2 regions of the Salinicola sp. CPA57 genome follow, and region 1 is predicted to be linked to the other one. Evidence: riboswitches for the same ligand, from Rfam matches in the RefSeq annotation. Region 1 holds a riboswitch; the other holds the start of a gene.
What was found. Region 1 has a riboswitch for thiamine pyrophosphate ahead of thiC (phosphomethylpyrimidine synthase ThiC). Riboswitches for the same ligand answer to the same signal wherever they lie in the genome.
Positions count from the first base shown of each region.

Region 2: another riboswitch for thiamine pyrophosphate. It lies ahead of DOM36_RS03940 (ABC transporter ATP-binding protein); the one in region 1 lies ahead of thiC (phosphomethylpyrimidine synthase ThiC).

Region 1 is NZ_PZJR01000016.1:182,245-190,266, reverse strand. It holds gene DOM36_RS17585 (EAL domain-containing protein) at 1-178, shown strand, start outside; gene DOM36_RS17580 (transglutaminase-like cysteine peptidase) at 215-913, shown strand; gene DOM36_RS17575 (EF-hand domain-containing protein) at 971-1,546, shown strand; gene DOM36_RS17570 (glutathione S-transferase N-terminal domain-containing protein) at 1,610-1,921, shown strand; gene DOM36_RS17565 (peptidylprolyl isomerase) at 2,008-2,286, shown strand; gene DOM36_RS17560 (CsbD family protein) at 2,564-2,752, shown strand; gene DOM36_RS17555 (dicarboxylate/amino acid:cation symporter) at 2,924-4,174, opposite strand; gene thiC (phosphomethylpyrimidine synthase ThiC) at 4,384-6,306, opposite strand; TPP riboswitch at 6,420-6,550, opposite strand; gene DOM36_RS17545 (LysR substrate-binding domain-containing protein) at 6,650-7,540, opposite strand; gene DOM36_RS17540 (MFS transporter) at 7,720-8,022, shown strand, end outside.
Region 2 is NZ_PZJR01000003.1:357,628-365,649, reverse strand. It holds gene tusD (sulfurtransferase complex subunit TusD) at 1-71, opposite strand, end outside; gene DOM36_RS03980 (Bax inhibitor-1/YccA family protein) at 188-859, opposite strand; tRNA gene DOM36_RS03975 (tRNA-Ser) at 1,024-1,114, shown strand; gene DOM36_RS03970 (hypothetical protein) at 1,467-1,718, shown strand; gene DOM36_RS03965 (DUF1654 domain-containing protein) at 2,012-2,254, shown strand; gene DOM36_RS03960 (hypothetical protein) at 2,441-2,692, shown strand; gene DOM36_RS03955 (hypothetical protein) at 2,798-3,013, shown strand; gene DOM36_RS03950 (potassium/proton antiporter) at 3,064-4,773, opposite strand; gene DOM36_RS03945 (hypothetical protein) at 4,855-5,721, opposite strand; TPP riboswitch at 5,791-5,895, shown strand; gene DOM36_RS03940 (ABC transporter ATP-binding protein) at 5,931-6,674, shown strand; gene DOM36_RS03935 (ABC transporter permease) at 6,667-7,443, shown strand; gene DOM36_RS03930 (ABC transporter substrate-binding protein) at 7,529-8,022, shown strand, end outside.

The DNA of each region.
Region 1 (8,022 bases):
GCGCGAAGAGGTGGATACCGAATTCCTGCGAAGCCTCTGCATGGCGGCGCATCAGGTCGAGTCGCGGGTGATCGTGACACGGGTCGAATCCGACGAGCAGCGCCAACGCGTGGAGGCGGTGGGCGCCGATGGGTATCAGGGTTACCTGGCACCGATCTCGCCGCTGACGTTGCAATGAGCCCGGACCGCACACTCGTGGCGTCGGTCTGACACGATGAGGTCAGTTCTCGAGCGCGGCACGTCTGGCCGCCGCGCCCTGCGGCTGCTGGGCCTCGCCGGCATGGTCGTTCTGCTGCAGAGCGGACTGCCAGCGGCCGAGGCGCTGCCGCGGTTGCCCCCAGAGCAGCAGGTTGTCTCGATCTATGGCCAGACGGGGTGGCAGCGGATACGACAATGGCAAGTGCTTATCGATCAGCTGCAAGGGCGGGCAGTGAATACGCAGCTGGCCGGGGTCAACGACTTCTTCAATCAGCTGCGTTTCGTCGACGATATCGATGTGTGGCACGTGGAAGATTACTGGGCCACGCCGTTCGAGTTTCTCGGCGTGGGCGCGGGGGACTGCGAAGATTTTGCCATGGCCAAGTATTTGACGCTGCGGGAGCTTGGCGTGCCGGATGCGCAGTTGCGGCTGCACTACGTCAAGTACATCCCCTACGATCAGTTTCATATGGTCGTGACCTGGGCACCGTCTCCGACGACGCCACCGGTGGTTCTCGACAATATCGTCAAGCCGATCGAACCCGCCTCCCGTCGCAACGATCTGGTCCCGATCTACAGTTTCAACGGCAGCCATCTCTGGATCAGCAAGCTGGGCGGGGGTGGACGTGAAGTCGGCGAGTCGAGCCGACTGAGTTTATGGCAGAGCTGGCAGCAGCGGCTGGATGACGGCACGCTGCGCGATCCGCGGCGCTAATTCCACCGTCGCTGTCAGCCCGAATCGCGAAGGGAGTTCCACGATGAGTAATACACGATGAGCCTTAAACGGGATTGGCGATCGCGGGCGTGGCTCGCTGTGGCGCCGACGGCACTGCTGCTGGCGGCATGTGCCACTTCGTCGCCCAGTCGCGATGTCGTCGTCGACCGCCCGACATCCGCGGGCATCGACCAGGTCAGCGCCGACCATGTCTTCGAGACGGCGGATAGTGACGCCGATGGCTATCTGATGCCGGTGGATGTCGAACGGCTGGGACTGGGTGGCAACTGGCACACGCTGGATGCCGACGGTAGCGGCCGCATCTCTCGCCCGGAGTTTCGCGATCTGTTCGCCGCGCCACTGATACAGGCTACGCTAAGACTGCCCGGTGACATCGAGAACGCTCAGCCGCTGGTTTCCAGCGAGTTTCTGCTGCCCCCGGAACCGCCCGCCCAGCGTTACGTACCTGCACCCGTCACGGCGCCGACCCCTGCGAGCATGACGATGCCGTTCAACGCGCCATTGGTGATTCCGGTGCTGATTGACGATCAGGAGGCCGCCGCGCTCGATGAAGCCAGTAAAGATACCGAGGCCGATACGTCGGACACCGATATGTCGCTGCCTTCGAACTGACGCGATCTCAGAAGGGCGGCACCGATCATCATGTCCAACCGAATTTTGAGGTGGTTAACGACCATGTTTTCAGCGACCCCAATCGTGCGCTCGGCGGAAGTACAGAACGACATCGACCATGCCTGCCAGCGTCTCGCCCTTTATCACTTCAACAGTTGCCCGTTCTGCCAGCGCGTTCGCAGTCGGATTCAGCGGCTGGCGCTGCCCATCGAACTGCGCGATATCCAGCGTGATCCTCGGCATCGGCAGGACCTGATGGCGGGCGGCGGACGGACGATGGTGCCGTGCCTGCGCATCGAGAAGGAGAATGGTGCGGTGGAGTGGATGTACGAGTCGGCGGACATCAATCGCTATCTGGAGCGGCGCTTCGGCTGAAAACGGAGATCGATTGTCGGTGACTCAGGCCGGTGGGGTTTCGTAGAATGGCCCTTTCCCATTGATCAAGATTCAGGAGTGATGTCATGGCACAGGCCAGCGCCCGCCATATTCTCGTCGACAGCGAACAGAAGTGTCTCGAGCTCAAGCAGCAGATCGAAGCCGGCAGCGATTTCGCCGAAGTGGCGCGTCAGCATTCCAGCTGTCCCTCCGGGCGTCAGGGCGGCGAGCTGGGTACTTTCGGTCGCGGTCAGATGGTCAAGGAGTTCGATGAAGTCGTCTTCAATGGTGCCGTCAACGAAGTGCACGGACCCGTGAAAACCCAGTTCGGATATCACCTGCTGGAAGTCACCTCGCGCACCTGACTTGCGCACCTGATAGGTCGTCGGGCCGCCCGCATTCGGGCGGCTTCTTTTCTTCCCGGTTACCCCCACCTTTCCTGCCTGTTTACCATTGCGGTGATCGGCCTCTTGGTATCGGTCCCGTGGTCACGCCCGCAACTCAAGCACAAAACATTACCAAATTTTCCATTTGGCTTTTCCGCGGCGAACTACGCTGAGGATACGCTCACCGTCGCCGAGGGCTCGGTATTGACAACGCGGCGAGCGGATAAGGATATCCACGAAAAGCGAGGTAGTACTGATGACTACGAATTCGAAGTCAGACAAGACGGAAGGCAAGGTCGACAAGGTCGCCGGTAAGGTAAAGGAAGCGGCTGGCAAGATGACCAAGGACCGCGAGCTCGAAGGTAAAGGCAAAACTCAGCAAGCCAAGGGGGATGCCAAGTCTGCCAAGGGCAATCTCAAGGACGCCACCAAACCACGCCACTAACAACTCGAGTCATCGAACCTCGTAGTTGCCAATGTTTCATGACTCCAAGGTTCTTTATTCAGCAGCCCCGGCATTCGCCGGGGCTGCTCTCGTCTCAGACTGGCAGTTCAGTTCAGTTCAATTCAATTGGGTTCAGTACCGAAACTCGACAGCCAGCATCGGCTGGAGCACTCAAGCCTTGCCGCGACTGTTGTAAATCTCCAGATCCAGCTCTTTCTCGCTCTTGCCGACCAGTGTCGTCACCATCAGATCGCCGGCGACGTTGACGCTGGTGCGCGCCATGTCGAGGATACGATCGATTCCCGCCACCACCCCGATCGCTTCAAGCGGCAGTCCGATCTGCGCCAGCACGATCGACAGCATGATCAGCCCCGCACCGGGTACGCCGGCCGTACCGATCGATGCCAGCGTGCCGGTCAGTACGATCATGCCGTAATCCATCATCGTGAGATCGGCCCCGACCAGCTGAGCGACGAACAGCGCCGCGACACCCTGGTAGATCGCGGTACCGTCCATGTTGATGGTCGCGCCCACCGGCAGCACGAAACTCGATACACCTTCCGAGACACCGAGATTCTTCTGGGCACAACGAATCGAAACCGGCAGGGTGCCGGAGGAGGAGGCCGACGAGAACGAAACGACCAGGGCGTCGATGATGCCCTGCAGATAGCGCATCGGATTCAATCGGCCGACCAGGCTCAGCAGGCCGGTATAAACGACCAGAACATGAACGATGCAGGCGAGGTAGACCACGCCGATGACCTTGGCCAGCGGCAGCAGCACGTCCAGCCCATATTGTCCGGAGACGTTGGCCATCAGACCGAAGACCCCGAATGGCGCGAACGCCATGACGATGGCGGTGAGCTTGTACATCGCTTCGGCGAAGCTTTCGAAGACGCGCACGACGGGCTCGCCTTTCTCGCCGATCAGCATCAGGGAAATGCCGAGCCCGATGGCGAAGACGATGATCTGCAGGATATTGCCCTCGATCATCGCCTGAAGGGGATTCGACGGCACCAGGCCGACGACGATATCGACCAGCGACGGCGCGTCGTTGGTCTGCTGCGCCGCGCTCATCGACGCATCCGCGCCGACGCCCGGCTGGAAGATCGTCGCGGCGACCAGGCCGATGACGATCGCGAAAGCGGTCGTGATCAGGTAGAGCCCGATCGTACGGGCGCCGACACGGCCCATCTTCTGCGGGTCGCGCATCCCGGTGATGCCGACGACCAGGGTCGAGAAGACCAGCGGCACGATCAGCATCTTGATGCCGTTGATGAAGATATCGCCGAGCGGTTTGAACATGCTGGCCTGTTCGCCCATCAACGCACCGGCGAGCACACCCAGCACCAGGCCCGTGATGATCTTTTGCCACAGGGGAATGCGTCGCCATAGATTTGGCCGGGAGGTTGTTGCAGTCATGCGCGTGGTCCTTGTGCAGGCGAAATTGCCGGGGGCAAAAGCGCGCATTTTACGCATCCCCGGGCCTTTTGCGATCCGTCCATTCGAAAACGGGATGGCATATAACCTGATTGCGACCAAAGTCTCAGCGCGTCGATCCGGCAGTGAAGCCTGCGTCGACGCTCGGAAGACGCAGGCCCGCTTGCACAGGCGTTGTACCGCCGGCGGTATCAGATTTCCCGATACAGCTCACCGCCCTCACGCTTGAACCGCTCGGCCTGCTCGTTCATGCCGGCGTCCCGCGCGGCGATCACCTCGTCGGCATTGCCGCCGAAGCGTTCGCGGACCTCCTGGGTGATCTTCATCGAGCAGAACTTCGGCCCGCACATCGAGCAGAAGTGGGCCACCTTGGCGGCATCCTTGGGCAGCGTCTCGTCGTGATAGGCACGGGCGGTATCCGGGTCGAGTCCGAGATTGAACTGGTCCTCCCAGCGAAATTCGAAGCGTGCCTTGGACAGCGCGTTGTCGCGACGCTGGGCGCCGGGGTGCCCCTTGGCCAGGTCGGCAGCGTGAGCCGCGATCTTGTAGGTGATGATGCCGGTCTTGACGTCATCCTTGTTGGGCAGGCCCAGATGTTCCTTGGGCGTGACATAGCAGAGCATGGCGCAGCCGTACCAGCCGATCTGCGCCGCACCGATGCCGGAAGTGATGTGGTCGTAACCGGGTGCGATATCGGTGGTCAGCGGGCCGAGCGTATAGAAGGGCGCTTCATCGCAGCACTGGAGCTGCTTCTCCATGTTCTCCTTGATCAGTTGCATCGGCACATGGCCGGGGCCTTCGATCATTACCTGCACGTCGTGTCGCCAGGCGATCCGGGTCAACTCGCCCAGCGTTTCGAGCTCGGCGAACTGCGCTTCGTCGTTGGCATCGGCGATGGATCCGGGGCGCAGACCGTCACCCAGCGAGAACGAGACGTCGTAGGCCTTCATGATCTCGCAGATGTCCTCGAAATGGGTGTAGAGGAAGCTCTCTTTGTGGTGATACAGGCACCATTTGGCCATGATCGAGCCGCCCCGGGAGACGATGCCGGTGACGCGCCGGGCCGTCATCGGAACATGGTGCAGGCGCACGCCGGCGTGAATGGTGAAGTAATCCACCCCCTGTTCCGCCTGTTCGATCAGGGTGTCGCGGAAGATTTCCCAGCTCAGGTTTTCGGCCACGCCGTCGACCTTCTCCAGCGCCTGGTAGATCGGCACCGTGCCGATCGGTACCGGCGAGTTGCGGATGATCCACTCCCGCGTCTCGTGAATGTTCTGGCCGGTGGAGAGATCCATGATGGTGTCTGCGCCCCAGCGGATGCCCCAGGTCATCTTGTCGACCTCTTCCTCGATCGAGGAGGTCACGGCCGAATTGCCGAGGTTGCCGTTGATCTTCACCAGAAAGTTGCGCCCGATGATCATCGGCTCGCTCTCGGGATGATTGATATTGGCCGGGATGATCGCCCGGCCGCGAGCCACTTCGTCGCGCACGAACTCCGGCGTGATCTCGTCGGGCAGCTCGGCACCGAAAGATTCGCCCGGATGTTGATGATCAAGCATGGGATCTTGGTAAGAGCCGAGCATCGGATCGAGATGGGCACGGCTTGCCTCTCGCCGACGCTGATTCTCCCGAATCGCGATGAACTCCATCTCCGGGGTGATGATGCCCTGGCGGGCGTAGTGCAACTGGGTGACGTTGGCATCCCGTCCCTCTGTTGTCATGCGGGCACGACGTGGCGTGCGCCGGAGCTGAAATCGCAGTGTCGAAAGGCGCAGGTCCTCCGCGCGCAGACGGCCGTAACGAGAGCTCGGGCCCTCGAGCCATTCGGTATCATCGCGTTGGTCGATCCAGCCACGGCGCAGCTCGGGCAACCCGCGACGAATGTCGATCTCCGCTGCAGGGTCGGTATAAGGGCCGGAAGTATCGTAGACGGTGAGCGGTGCGTTGGGTTCGAGTCCGCTTCGTGTCTGCGTCGGCGAGAGCGCGATCTCGCGCATCGGCACCCGGATATCGGGACGCGAGCCTTCGACGTAAATCTTTCGCGAGGCTGGCAACGGCGCGATGGCAGCGCTGTCGACGCGGGCGGTTTCGGAGAGAAACTGTGGGGATTTCATGTTCGGTCGTGCTCCGTGGCATGACTTGCCAGGCGTATTTGCCAAGGCTATCGGGTCAGGCCGGCGCACAGCGCAGGAGGGGGAGAACGAATCGACGGAACGGTATCCGGGAATGAGATTCTCCGCTTGATCCCTACGCCGGTACTAGCCGGATCAGGTTCGTCGGGATCCGTCGTGGCGCCGTCGAAAGACTCTCGGCGCAGGACGATCTCAGCCGGTTCCACCGGCACCCCGTCAAGCTGGCGATAGCGTTCATCGCCATCAGCAGTCTGTGGCGAGGGTCGGGCTGGGTCAAGCAGGGTTTACGTCCGGGCCACGGTTGTGGTGTCGATAAAACTGCGCTTCATGGATCGACGGCGCGCTCGACCAGATCGATGAACGCCTGGGCCTGTGGCGTCAGTTGGTGTCTCGTATGGGTCAGCCACACCTCGGAAACCGCGTCCCCGTCACTGATGGGCCGATAGCGAACATTGTCGACCTGGATATGCTGGAACGAGGCGGGCAGGATCGAGACCCCGAGACCGCTGGCGACCAGGCTGATGATGGTGTTGGGACCGCCGACCTCCTGGACCAGCCGAGGCGCCAAGCCGCGTTTGGCGAATAGCGCATTGAATTGATCCAGCAGGCCGGTGCCGGCGGCGGGCGAGAAGTAGACGAACGGGTGGGTTGCCAGTTCGTCGAGCGTTAACGGTAGCGCGCTGCCGCCGAGCGGGCCCTGTTCATTGACCACGGCCATCAGCGGTTCGCGAATCAAGGTGAATGCCGCGAGGCCATCCGGCAGGGTCGCGGGGCGCATGATCCCGATATCCAGGTCACCCTGGAGCAGAGGTTCGATCTGGCGCTGGCTGTTGAGCTCGTGCATGCGAAGCTCGACGTCGGGGTAGCCTTGCCGATAACGCATCAGCGTCTGCGGCAGCGTTGGCGTCAACGGTACCGACGTGGTGAAGCCGATACGCAACTGACCGGCCTCGCCACGCCCGAGCCGGGACACTCGACGCGTGGCGCGTTCGGTTCGCGCCAGAATGTCACGCGCTTCATCGAGCAGCAGTCGGCCCGCCTCGGTCAGCTCGACGCGGCGATTGGTCCGAGTCAGCAGACGCGTGCCTAGTTCGCGCTCCAGCGCCTGGATCTGCTGGCTCAACGGTGGCTGCGAGATTCCCAGCCGCTCGGCGGCGCGGCTAAAGTGAAGCTCTTCGGCCACAGCGACGAAATAACGTAGATATCGTAGTTCCATGGGGAAACTCGCAGCTCCATTGAGTCGAAAAACCTCTCAAAAGCATCGAATAATATATTAGAAAGCTTAATGGCGGCGGCGTAACCTACCAAGGTCTACATCGAATCTCTAAACCCCTGATGCCCCCGAAGCACCTTCATTCCCGGTCGGCTTCGGTCATCGATATCGGGAGAACCGGGTTGTCTCGCCACTCCTCATCCGAGATCCACCGCGCTACGCAGGCCACTCATCATCAGCTGGAACGCGAGGCGGAAACCGTCGAGAGCGGTTTCATCGAGCGCGGGCAGCGCGGTTACCGGCCGACCATGCTGGCGCTCTTTCTCGGCGCCTTTTCAACGTTCGTGCTTCTCTATTGCGTGCAGCCGCTGATGCCGATCCTGTCGGACGCCTTCGGTATCGATGCAGCCACCAGCAGTCTGTCGCTGTCGGTATCGACTGGCATGCTGGCGGTCGGGCTGTTGATTACCGGTCCCATTTCCGAT
Region 2 (8,022 bases), on a different contig from region 1:
AAACGCAGAGCCGACAGTGCCGCCTGATGGCTGTAGGGCGCAGCGTGTACCAACAACGCGTAATTGAGCATGACTCTGGCGACAGCTCCTTCCGATCGACCAAACCGAATTTGGAAAGGCCCATGGTACCAAACGACAAGGCCCCACCGTAGTGGGGCCTCGAGACAGCCGATACCGCTTTCTGCGCTTAGTCGCGAGACATGACGCCCAGGATCGACAGCAGGCTGATGAACAGATTGTAGATCGAGACGTAGAGCGTAACGGTCGCGAGGATATAGTTCGTCTCACCCGCACGATTCACGATCTCGCTGGTCTGGTACAGAATGGCCGCTGACGAGAACAGCACGAAACCGGCAGACACTGCCAGAGCCAGCCCCGGGATGTTGAAGACCATCGCCGCAACCATGGCCAGCACCAGCACGATGGCACCTGCCATCATGAAGTTACCCAGGAAGCTGAAGTCCTTGCGCGTGATCAGCGCAACGGCAGACAGCCCCAGGAACGTCGCCGCAGTCATGCCCAGCGCGGTCATCACCAGCTGCGCGCCATTGGGAATCGACAGGTAGAGGTCGATGATCGGCCCCAGCGTGAACCCCATGAAACCGGTGAAGGCAAAGATCGCTGCAATGCCTGCGCCGGAGTTGGCAGTCTTGTGAACCAGAAACATCAGGCCGTAGGCGCCGATGAAGAATACGAAGATATTGAGCTGCGTGACGCCCATCGCCACAGCGGCGCCGGCAGTCACGGCCGAGAAAAGCAGCGTCATGGCCAGCAACATATAGGTGTTACGCAACACCTTGTTGGTGCTGACCGCGCTTGATCGACGATCTGTGACGTCGTGCGAAGTCCGGAATTCCATTGTAGCCCCCTCAGTTCTATTGAAACTCACCCGTAGACCAGAATGCCCTTGCAAAGTTCCCCTGACAAGCGTTATACGACCGATCCAAAGCGAAATAACTTGTTGAAAGCTAAAGAACCTATTGACGTCCACAGACGAGCTGGTAGTATTCCACGCCGTAAGCCGGAGGGATGGCAGAGCGGTTGAATGCACCGGTCTTGAAAACCGGCGTAGGTTAATAGCCTACCCAGGGTTCGAATCCCTGTCCCTCCGCCACTTTTTCGAAAAAGGTCAGCTACTTAGCTGGCCTTTTTTCGTTTCGGATTGTCAGTTTCTTGCCCGCCGGTCTCGGCACAGTCTCAGATTATCGACTGATTGATGGCAACGAACTCAGGTCTGCACTGAAATCGGGGCCGCCATCTTTCAAAGCCATCCTTTTCCAAAGCCATCCTTTGATCACGATGCTAGAGAGCTCACGTCAGAAGTGCCATAGTGTGTGGTACATGTCTTGATACTGGATACCACATTGAATTACATGACAAAAATATTTACCGGCGGAGTTCTTGGCATCCTCGTCGCTTCAACCCACGCGGCCGCAGACGATTTCGAGTGCTCTTCGGACAGCCTGATGAAGCAGGTCAGCAAGCAAACGCAGCAGATCGATTCCTACATCTCCAGCAGCGACGACCCGCAGCAGACCCAGCAGGCACTGACGAGCATGGCGAGGGGGTTGCGTGAAAACGGTCAGGTCTCCGATCATGACGGGGAGATGAAGAAACTGGCCAGCGGTGCCGATTTCAAGCCGTCCCAGTCTTTCTGCAACGACATGCAGACCACGATATCCGCCATTCAGTCTTATATGGAGAGTCATCCCCACTAGGCTTTGTCTGAAAAGTCGACGAGCGAAGGCAAGACCGGGGCGCGTAGCTAAGGCAGAAATCGGCGAAGACGGACCGGGCTGGCGCACCAGCCGATTTTTAAGGCCGTATGGGCAAGCACAGTACTTTTCAGACATGGCCTAGGATTGTTCTGGTCGGTACCGGTCGCTGTCATCTGGGCAAGTGGGTCTGGCGAAACGCGCCGCCGTGCCCTCTTTCATTTTCGTCGTCGTGATTGTTTTCGTCTCTGTCATGATCGATACTGTATGAATAAACAGTTATCGCGGAGTGTTCGATGGTCATTCCTTTCCCTACGCCCGAAGCCCGACTCACACGCCGAGTGGAAAAGCTAATCGCGAAGGCGCAGGCCAATCATCGTCATCAGGTGACGATCAGCCGACGAGAGCTCGAACCCGTCAGTGTCTGGGAAAACCTCGTCGAGCAGTTCGATGACAGCGAGGGAGTCCGCGTGATTCATATCACCCGCCACGACATCCTGCTCAACTGGTGCTCGCCGACGTCGGGTCTCGCCTCGTGATCCAGACGAAGTAAGAGCGGCTATGTAAGGCTTTGGCGTCGACCGGATACGGTCGATGTTCGCTTTTTTTGATCGACGGTGAGGATGCAGGACTGAACGGTGCTACCCTGCAACGAGTCTCCAGTGATGTTGCCAATGCACCGCGCGTTAATCCTTTTCATCTCTTTTCTTCTATTGGCTGGCTGTGTGTCGGCGACACCGCGGCTGACTGCCACGAACTTTCTGCGGGATAGCAATACTTGCGAGCGGCAGTCGCACCAGATCGCCGGCGAGCCGGAGTATCAGCTGTGCATGGCACGTCTGGGCTGGCCCGATCCGCAGAAGCAGACCGCCATGCAGCAGGCGGATGATAGCCGCAACGATCGTAACGACGGGTTTCTCGACGATGCGATCAATGGTCTTCAATTCGGCTTGCAGTGGGATCTGGATCCGGACTGATCACTCATGGCATCGTCGCGCCTGCGCACCAGCCTGAAGACCCGCTGCACGACAGCGAAAGCCCAACTAACCTGAAGATCGATGTCTTTACTGGAGGATTCCATCATGGCAGAACCGTTCGTCGAGATCAGAAAGACTCATAAACCCGGCAACCCTGAACAGGTTTGCTATGAAGTTTATGATGGAGACACCGGGGGCAGCCTGGGGCATTTCGAAGACGCGACTCAGGCTCAGCAACGCGCCGACAGCATGAACAGCATGACCTCTCGCGAGACCGGCAAGCGCCTGGACAAGCCGACCGACGAGGCCGAGGTCGAATAGCGGCAATCCATTGCCAGCCATACAGCCCATCACTGGCTTCACTGACTATTTCAGTGGTAGAGACGCAGCCCCACTCGGGTCACGCGATTCCCTTCCATTTCGCTGACGACCCAGTGAAAACCGTGCCAGTCGACGTCATCCCCGACAACGGGATGGCCGCCGACGCGTAGTGCCACGAATTCTCCCAATGTCATTTCCTGCTCGCCAGGGCTCAGGGTCAGACCGTAGGCGTTGGCCACCTCTTGCATCAGGGCCTCGCCATCGAGAGTGAACGTGCCGAAGAAGGCACGCTCTCGCTTCAGTTTCGCCTCGCCGTTGAACAATCGATTGAGGGACGGCAAATCCCCTGTTCGCCCGATCAGGCAGATCACGTCGCGCAGGCGCAGGCGGGTGCTCCCCTTGGGGTGCAGCATCGCGTGCTGGCGAAAGATCGCCGAGATCAGCGTGCCCGATGGCAGTCGAAGCAGGCGAATCGGCACGTCGTCGAGAGATTCATTCTCGACCTTGTAGACGAACATCTCGTAATCGTTTTCCGGCAGCACGCCCAGCTGTCCCCGGCGATCGGGCGTCGTGGTTTCCGGCAGCACCACACGCATCCAGCGGGCGACTCTCGCCAGCGTCGACCCCTGTAGCAGAAGCGAGATCAGCACGACGAAAAATGCCACGTTGAAATAGAGAGAGGCGTTTTCGACGCCACTGATGACCGGGAAAATCGCCAGCACGATGGGGACCGCTCCGCGCAACCCTACCCACGAGATAAAGCAGATCTCCCGCCATCGGAAACTGAAGAAAGGTACCAGCGAGGCCATCACCGCGACCGGGCGCGCCACGACGATCAGGGCCACGGCCAGAATGGCACTCGGCACCGCATAATCGATCATCTCGGAGGGCGTGACCAGCAACCCCAGGACCAGGAACAACCCGATCTGACTCAACCAGGCCAGCCCGTCATGGACAGGCAGGATGTGGGTGAGATGACGTCCGGGTTGATTGCCGATCATCAGCCCAGTGAGGTAGATCGCCAGAAACCCGCTGCCACCGGCGGCGCTGGTCGCGCCGAAAATGCAGAATCCCAGCGCCAGCGCCAGCAGGGAATAGAGCCCGGGGGCCAGATCCAGATAGCGCAGCAGTTTCGCCGATACCCAGCCGCCACCCAAGCCGACTGCGAGCCCCAGCCCGAACTGCAGGACGAAGCGCATCAACGTTTCCCAGACGCCACCGACCGCCCCGGTGAGCAGGTCGGCAAGCGTGATGGTGAGAAAGATCGCCATCGGGTCGTTGGTGCCGGATTCGATTTCGAGCGTGGCCCCCACTCGCTCGTTGAGATTGACGCCCTGCCCCTTGAGCATCGAAAACACCGCTGCCGCGTCGGTCGATCCGACGATCGCCCCGACCAGCAGACCTTCGACCGGCGTCAGATCGAGCAGCCACATGGCCAGCAGGCCGACGATGCCGCTGGTTAGAAACACTCCGATGGTCGCCAGCGACAGCGCCGGTTTGAGGCCCACCCGAAAGGTTCGCAAACGCGTGCGCAGGCCACCATCGAGCAGTATCATCGCCAGCGCCAGATGGCCGATCAGGAACGCCTGGGAGTAGTCGTCGAACTGTAGTCCCAGCACGCCCTCCTCACCCGCGAGCATGCCCAGGCCCAGGAAGAGAACGAGCAGCGGTACGCCGATCCGGGACGACACCCGGCTGGCCAGAATACTGAGGGCTATCAGCGCCCCGCACACGAGAAACAGGCTATTGATCGAGTCCAAGTCTCAGCCATCGGTTATGAGTTGAGATGACCCAGTATGCCATGCAGACGTTGCCATGCGCGGCGAAAAATAGCAGGAAATTTAATCTTTTAGCCAATGCGGGTGATCGATTGTCCGATCCTTGGCGTTCTCCCCGTGCAGGGACAACAACAGCGCCAGCGCTCGCATCCCGGGGCGAAAGCGCGCGAGATCCGGCAGCGTCTGGAGACGGCCATAGGCCGCGACGAAGGCATCGCGCTGAGAGGCGTTTTCCAGAAGCAACTCGAGCAGGCACAGGTCGAGCTCCAGTGGCGCCCACACCAACGCTTCCCAGTCACTCCATAGCCAGTCCGTCGCGCCTTCCAGAAACTGATCGCTGCGAAGATCCGGCAGCGACCAGACGCTTTTCGAGGGCTGCGGCCAGCTCGGCATTTCCGGAATCCAGCGACGACCGGGATGCCCTTCGACGAACGCGCGAGCCCGTTGGGGCCAGCTCGATAGCGGCCAGACGTCGGCGCTGGGATGGCCGAAGCCCGGCAGGGCTTCCCGATGGAGGATCGCGAGCTGCTCGCCGAGCCGGGTTGCCAACGCCACGCTCATCGGAGGGGAAACGGCATGACGCCAAGGCAGGCTCCAGAGCGGGATGCCCTGTAATCGGCCAAGAAACGTCATCGGCAATGGCGCCATCGGCAGGCGCGGTGGGAGCAGTCCCGGCACTTGGGTCAGCGCTTCGGCCGCCTGCCAGCGATCGAGGCCGAACAGCTGCTGAATCCCCCACCAGAACCCGTCGGTCGCCGGCGACCTTCGGGCCAGTTTGAGCAGCTGCGGGGAGAGCTCCTCGCTTCGCCACAGCCAGTTGGCGCTGTCCGGCCAACGCAGCGCAAGCGGCGTCAGCGATTTGCCGGTCAACACCGATACCCGTCGAGTCAGTTCGGCATCCGCTCGGATCGGGCGATCTCGGGTCGTCAATGGACTTCATCCTTGCGTCGGTTCGACTATCGCCGGTGGGCAGGCGGCGTCGGGCGGCGTACAATCCCGGGCACTGGATAGGGGTGCCCGCGCGACGGGCTGAGAGTGCGGTCATGCACAACCCTGGAACCTGAACCGGCTAGTACCGGCGGAGGAAATGCCAGCTGTTCTCGCATGACTTCGCCCGTTTCCCCCTGATGGGAGTTGTCATGTCACCGCCCGGACTCGTCCTCCGCCACGCTTCGCTGACTTTCGGCGATCGCCCGCTGTTTCAAGCGCTTCAGGCGCGATTCGACGCGGGCAGCTGGACTTGCCTGCTCGGTCGCAGCGGCAGTGGCAAAAGTTCTCTGCTGCGCATGATCGCCAGCCTGAGACTGCCTGACAACCACCATCTCGATCTCCAGACCAGTGACGGCATCCCGTTGGCAGGCCGTGTTGCCTGGATGGCCCAGCAGGACCTGCTCGTACCCTGGCAAAGAGTGGCGGGTAACGTCATGCTCAGCGCCCACTGGCAAGGACGACCCACTGCGGCTGATCGACGGCGCGCCGAGCATCTGCTGGCCCAGGTCGGTCTTGCCGACAAGGCCGATCGATGGCCTGACGAGCTCTCCGGCGGCCAGCGCCAGCGTATTGCTCTCGCCCGCACCCTGTTCGCGGACGCCAGCGTGGTTCTGATGGACGAGCCTTTCTCCGCCGTCGATGCCATCACCCGGCTCGAACTTCACGATCTGGCTAGCCGGCTTCTGGCCGACCGCACCGTGCTCATGGTGACACATGATCCGCTCGAGGCGCTGCGCCTGGCCGATAGAATCCTGATCCTGCAGGGAGAACCCGCACGCCTGGTATCGATTTCGGTTCCCCCGGGCGACCGGCCGCGCTCGCTCGACGACAGCGAGCTACAGCGTCGTCAGGCCGAACTGGTGACCCAGTTGCGAGAGACGGACGATGCCTGAACGCGCACTGCTGAAACGCTTGGTTCGGCCCTTGCTGGCGCTGGTCACGATCGTCGCCATTTGGCAGCTGGTGCTGACCCTGACCGGCGTACCACGCTACATTCTGCCTTCACCCATGGCCGTTGGACGCGCCCTGATCGACCAGCGTGGTCTCCTTGCCCATCATGCCGGGATCACCGCCATCGAGATCGTTGCCGGACTGATCGGCGGTATCCTGCTGGGGCTGACGACAGCACTGGCACTGGCTCGATTCCGGGCATTGCGGCGCACGCTGCTGCCGCTACTGCTGATCAGCCAGGCCATTCCGCTGTTCGCGCTGGCACCGATTCTGATGCTGTGGCTCGGTTACGGGCTGGGCCCCAAGATTCTGATGGCCATGGTCATCATCTATTTTCCGGTCGCCTCCACCGGCTATGACGGCCTGCGACAGACACCGCAGGGCTGGCTGGACCTGGCCCAGACATTCGGATTGACCCGGCGCCAGCGGCTGTTGAAAGTCCAGCTGCCGGCCGCGCTGCCGTCGCTCGCTTCCGGCCTTCGCATGGCAGCGAGCGCGGCACCGATCGGCGCGGTCATCGGCGAATGGGTTGGCTCCAGCCAGGGCCTGGGCTATCTGATGCTCAATGCCAATGCCCGATTGCAGATCGACCTGATGTTTGCCGCCCTCGTCGTGCTGGTGGCGTTTGCCGTACTGCTCTACTTCGGCGTCGATGCCGCGCTGAGACTGGCAATGCCCTGGCACCATGACCGTGTGGAATCCGAACCCTGAAGCATTCCACGACCGCTCTTTTCGCAAGCTACCGCCTCATCCATGCAGGCTTGATGATTTCATCGAAACAACAGGGGAATTCCCGATGACAACCCAACGTTCAACATCTTGGCGCCGCGGTCTGGCGATGAGTCTGGCACTGCTTGCCCTGACTCTGGCGATGCCGGCCCTGGCGCAGGAAGCCGACGACGATCTGGCGCCGCAGATGATTCCGCTGAGCGTCATGCTCGACTGGTACGTCAATCCGGTTCACGCCCCGATCATCATCGCCAAGCAGCGCGGGCTTTTCGAGAAGCGCGGTCTGGATGTCGACATTCAGGCGCCGGCAGACCCCAGCGTTCCGCCCAAGCTTGTCGCCGCCGGCCGAATCGACCTGGCGGTCAGCTATCAACCCCAGTTGCACCTGCAGGTCGATCAGGGTCTGCCCATCGTGCGTGTGGGCACGCTGATCGCGACGCCCTTGAACGCCCTGCTGGTACGAGCGGACAGCGGCATCGAGGATATCTCCCAGCTCAAGGGCAAGAAAATCGGGTATTCGGTCGGTGGCGTCGAGGAAGTGCTGCTGTCGGCCATGCTCGA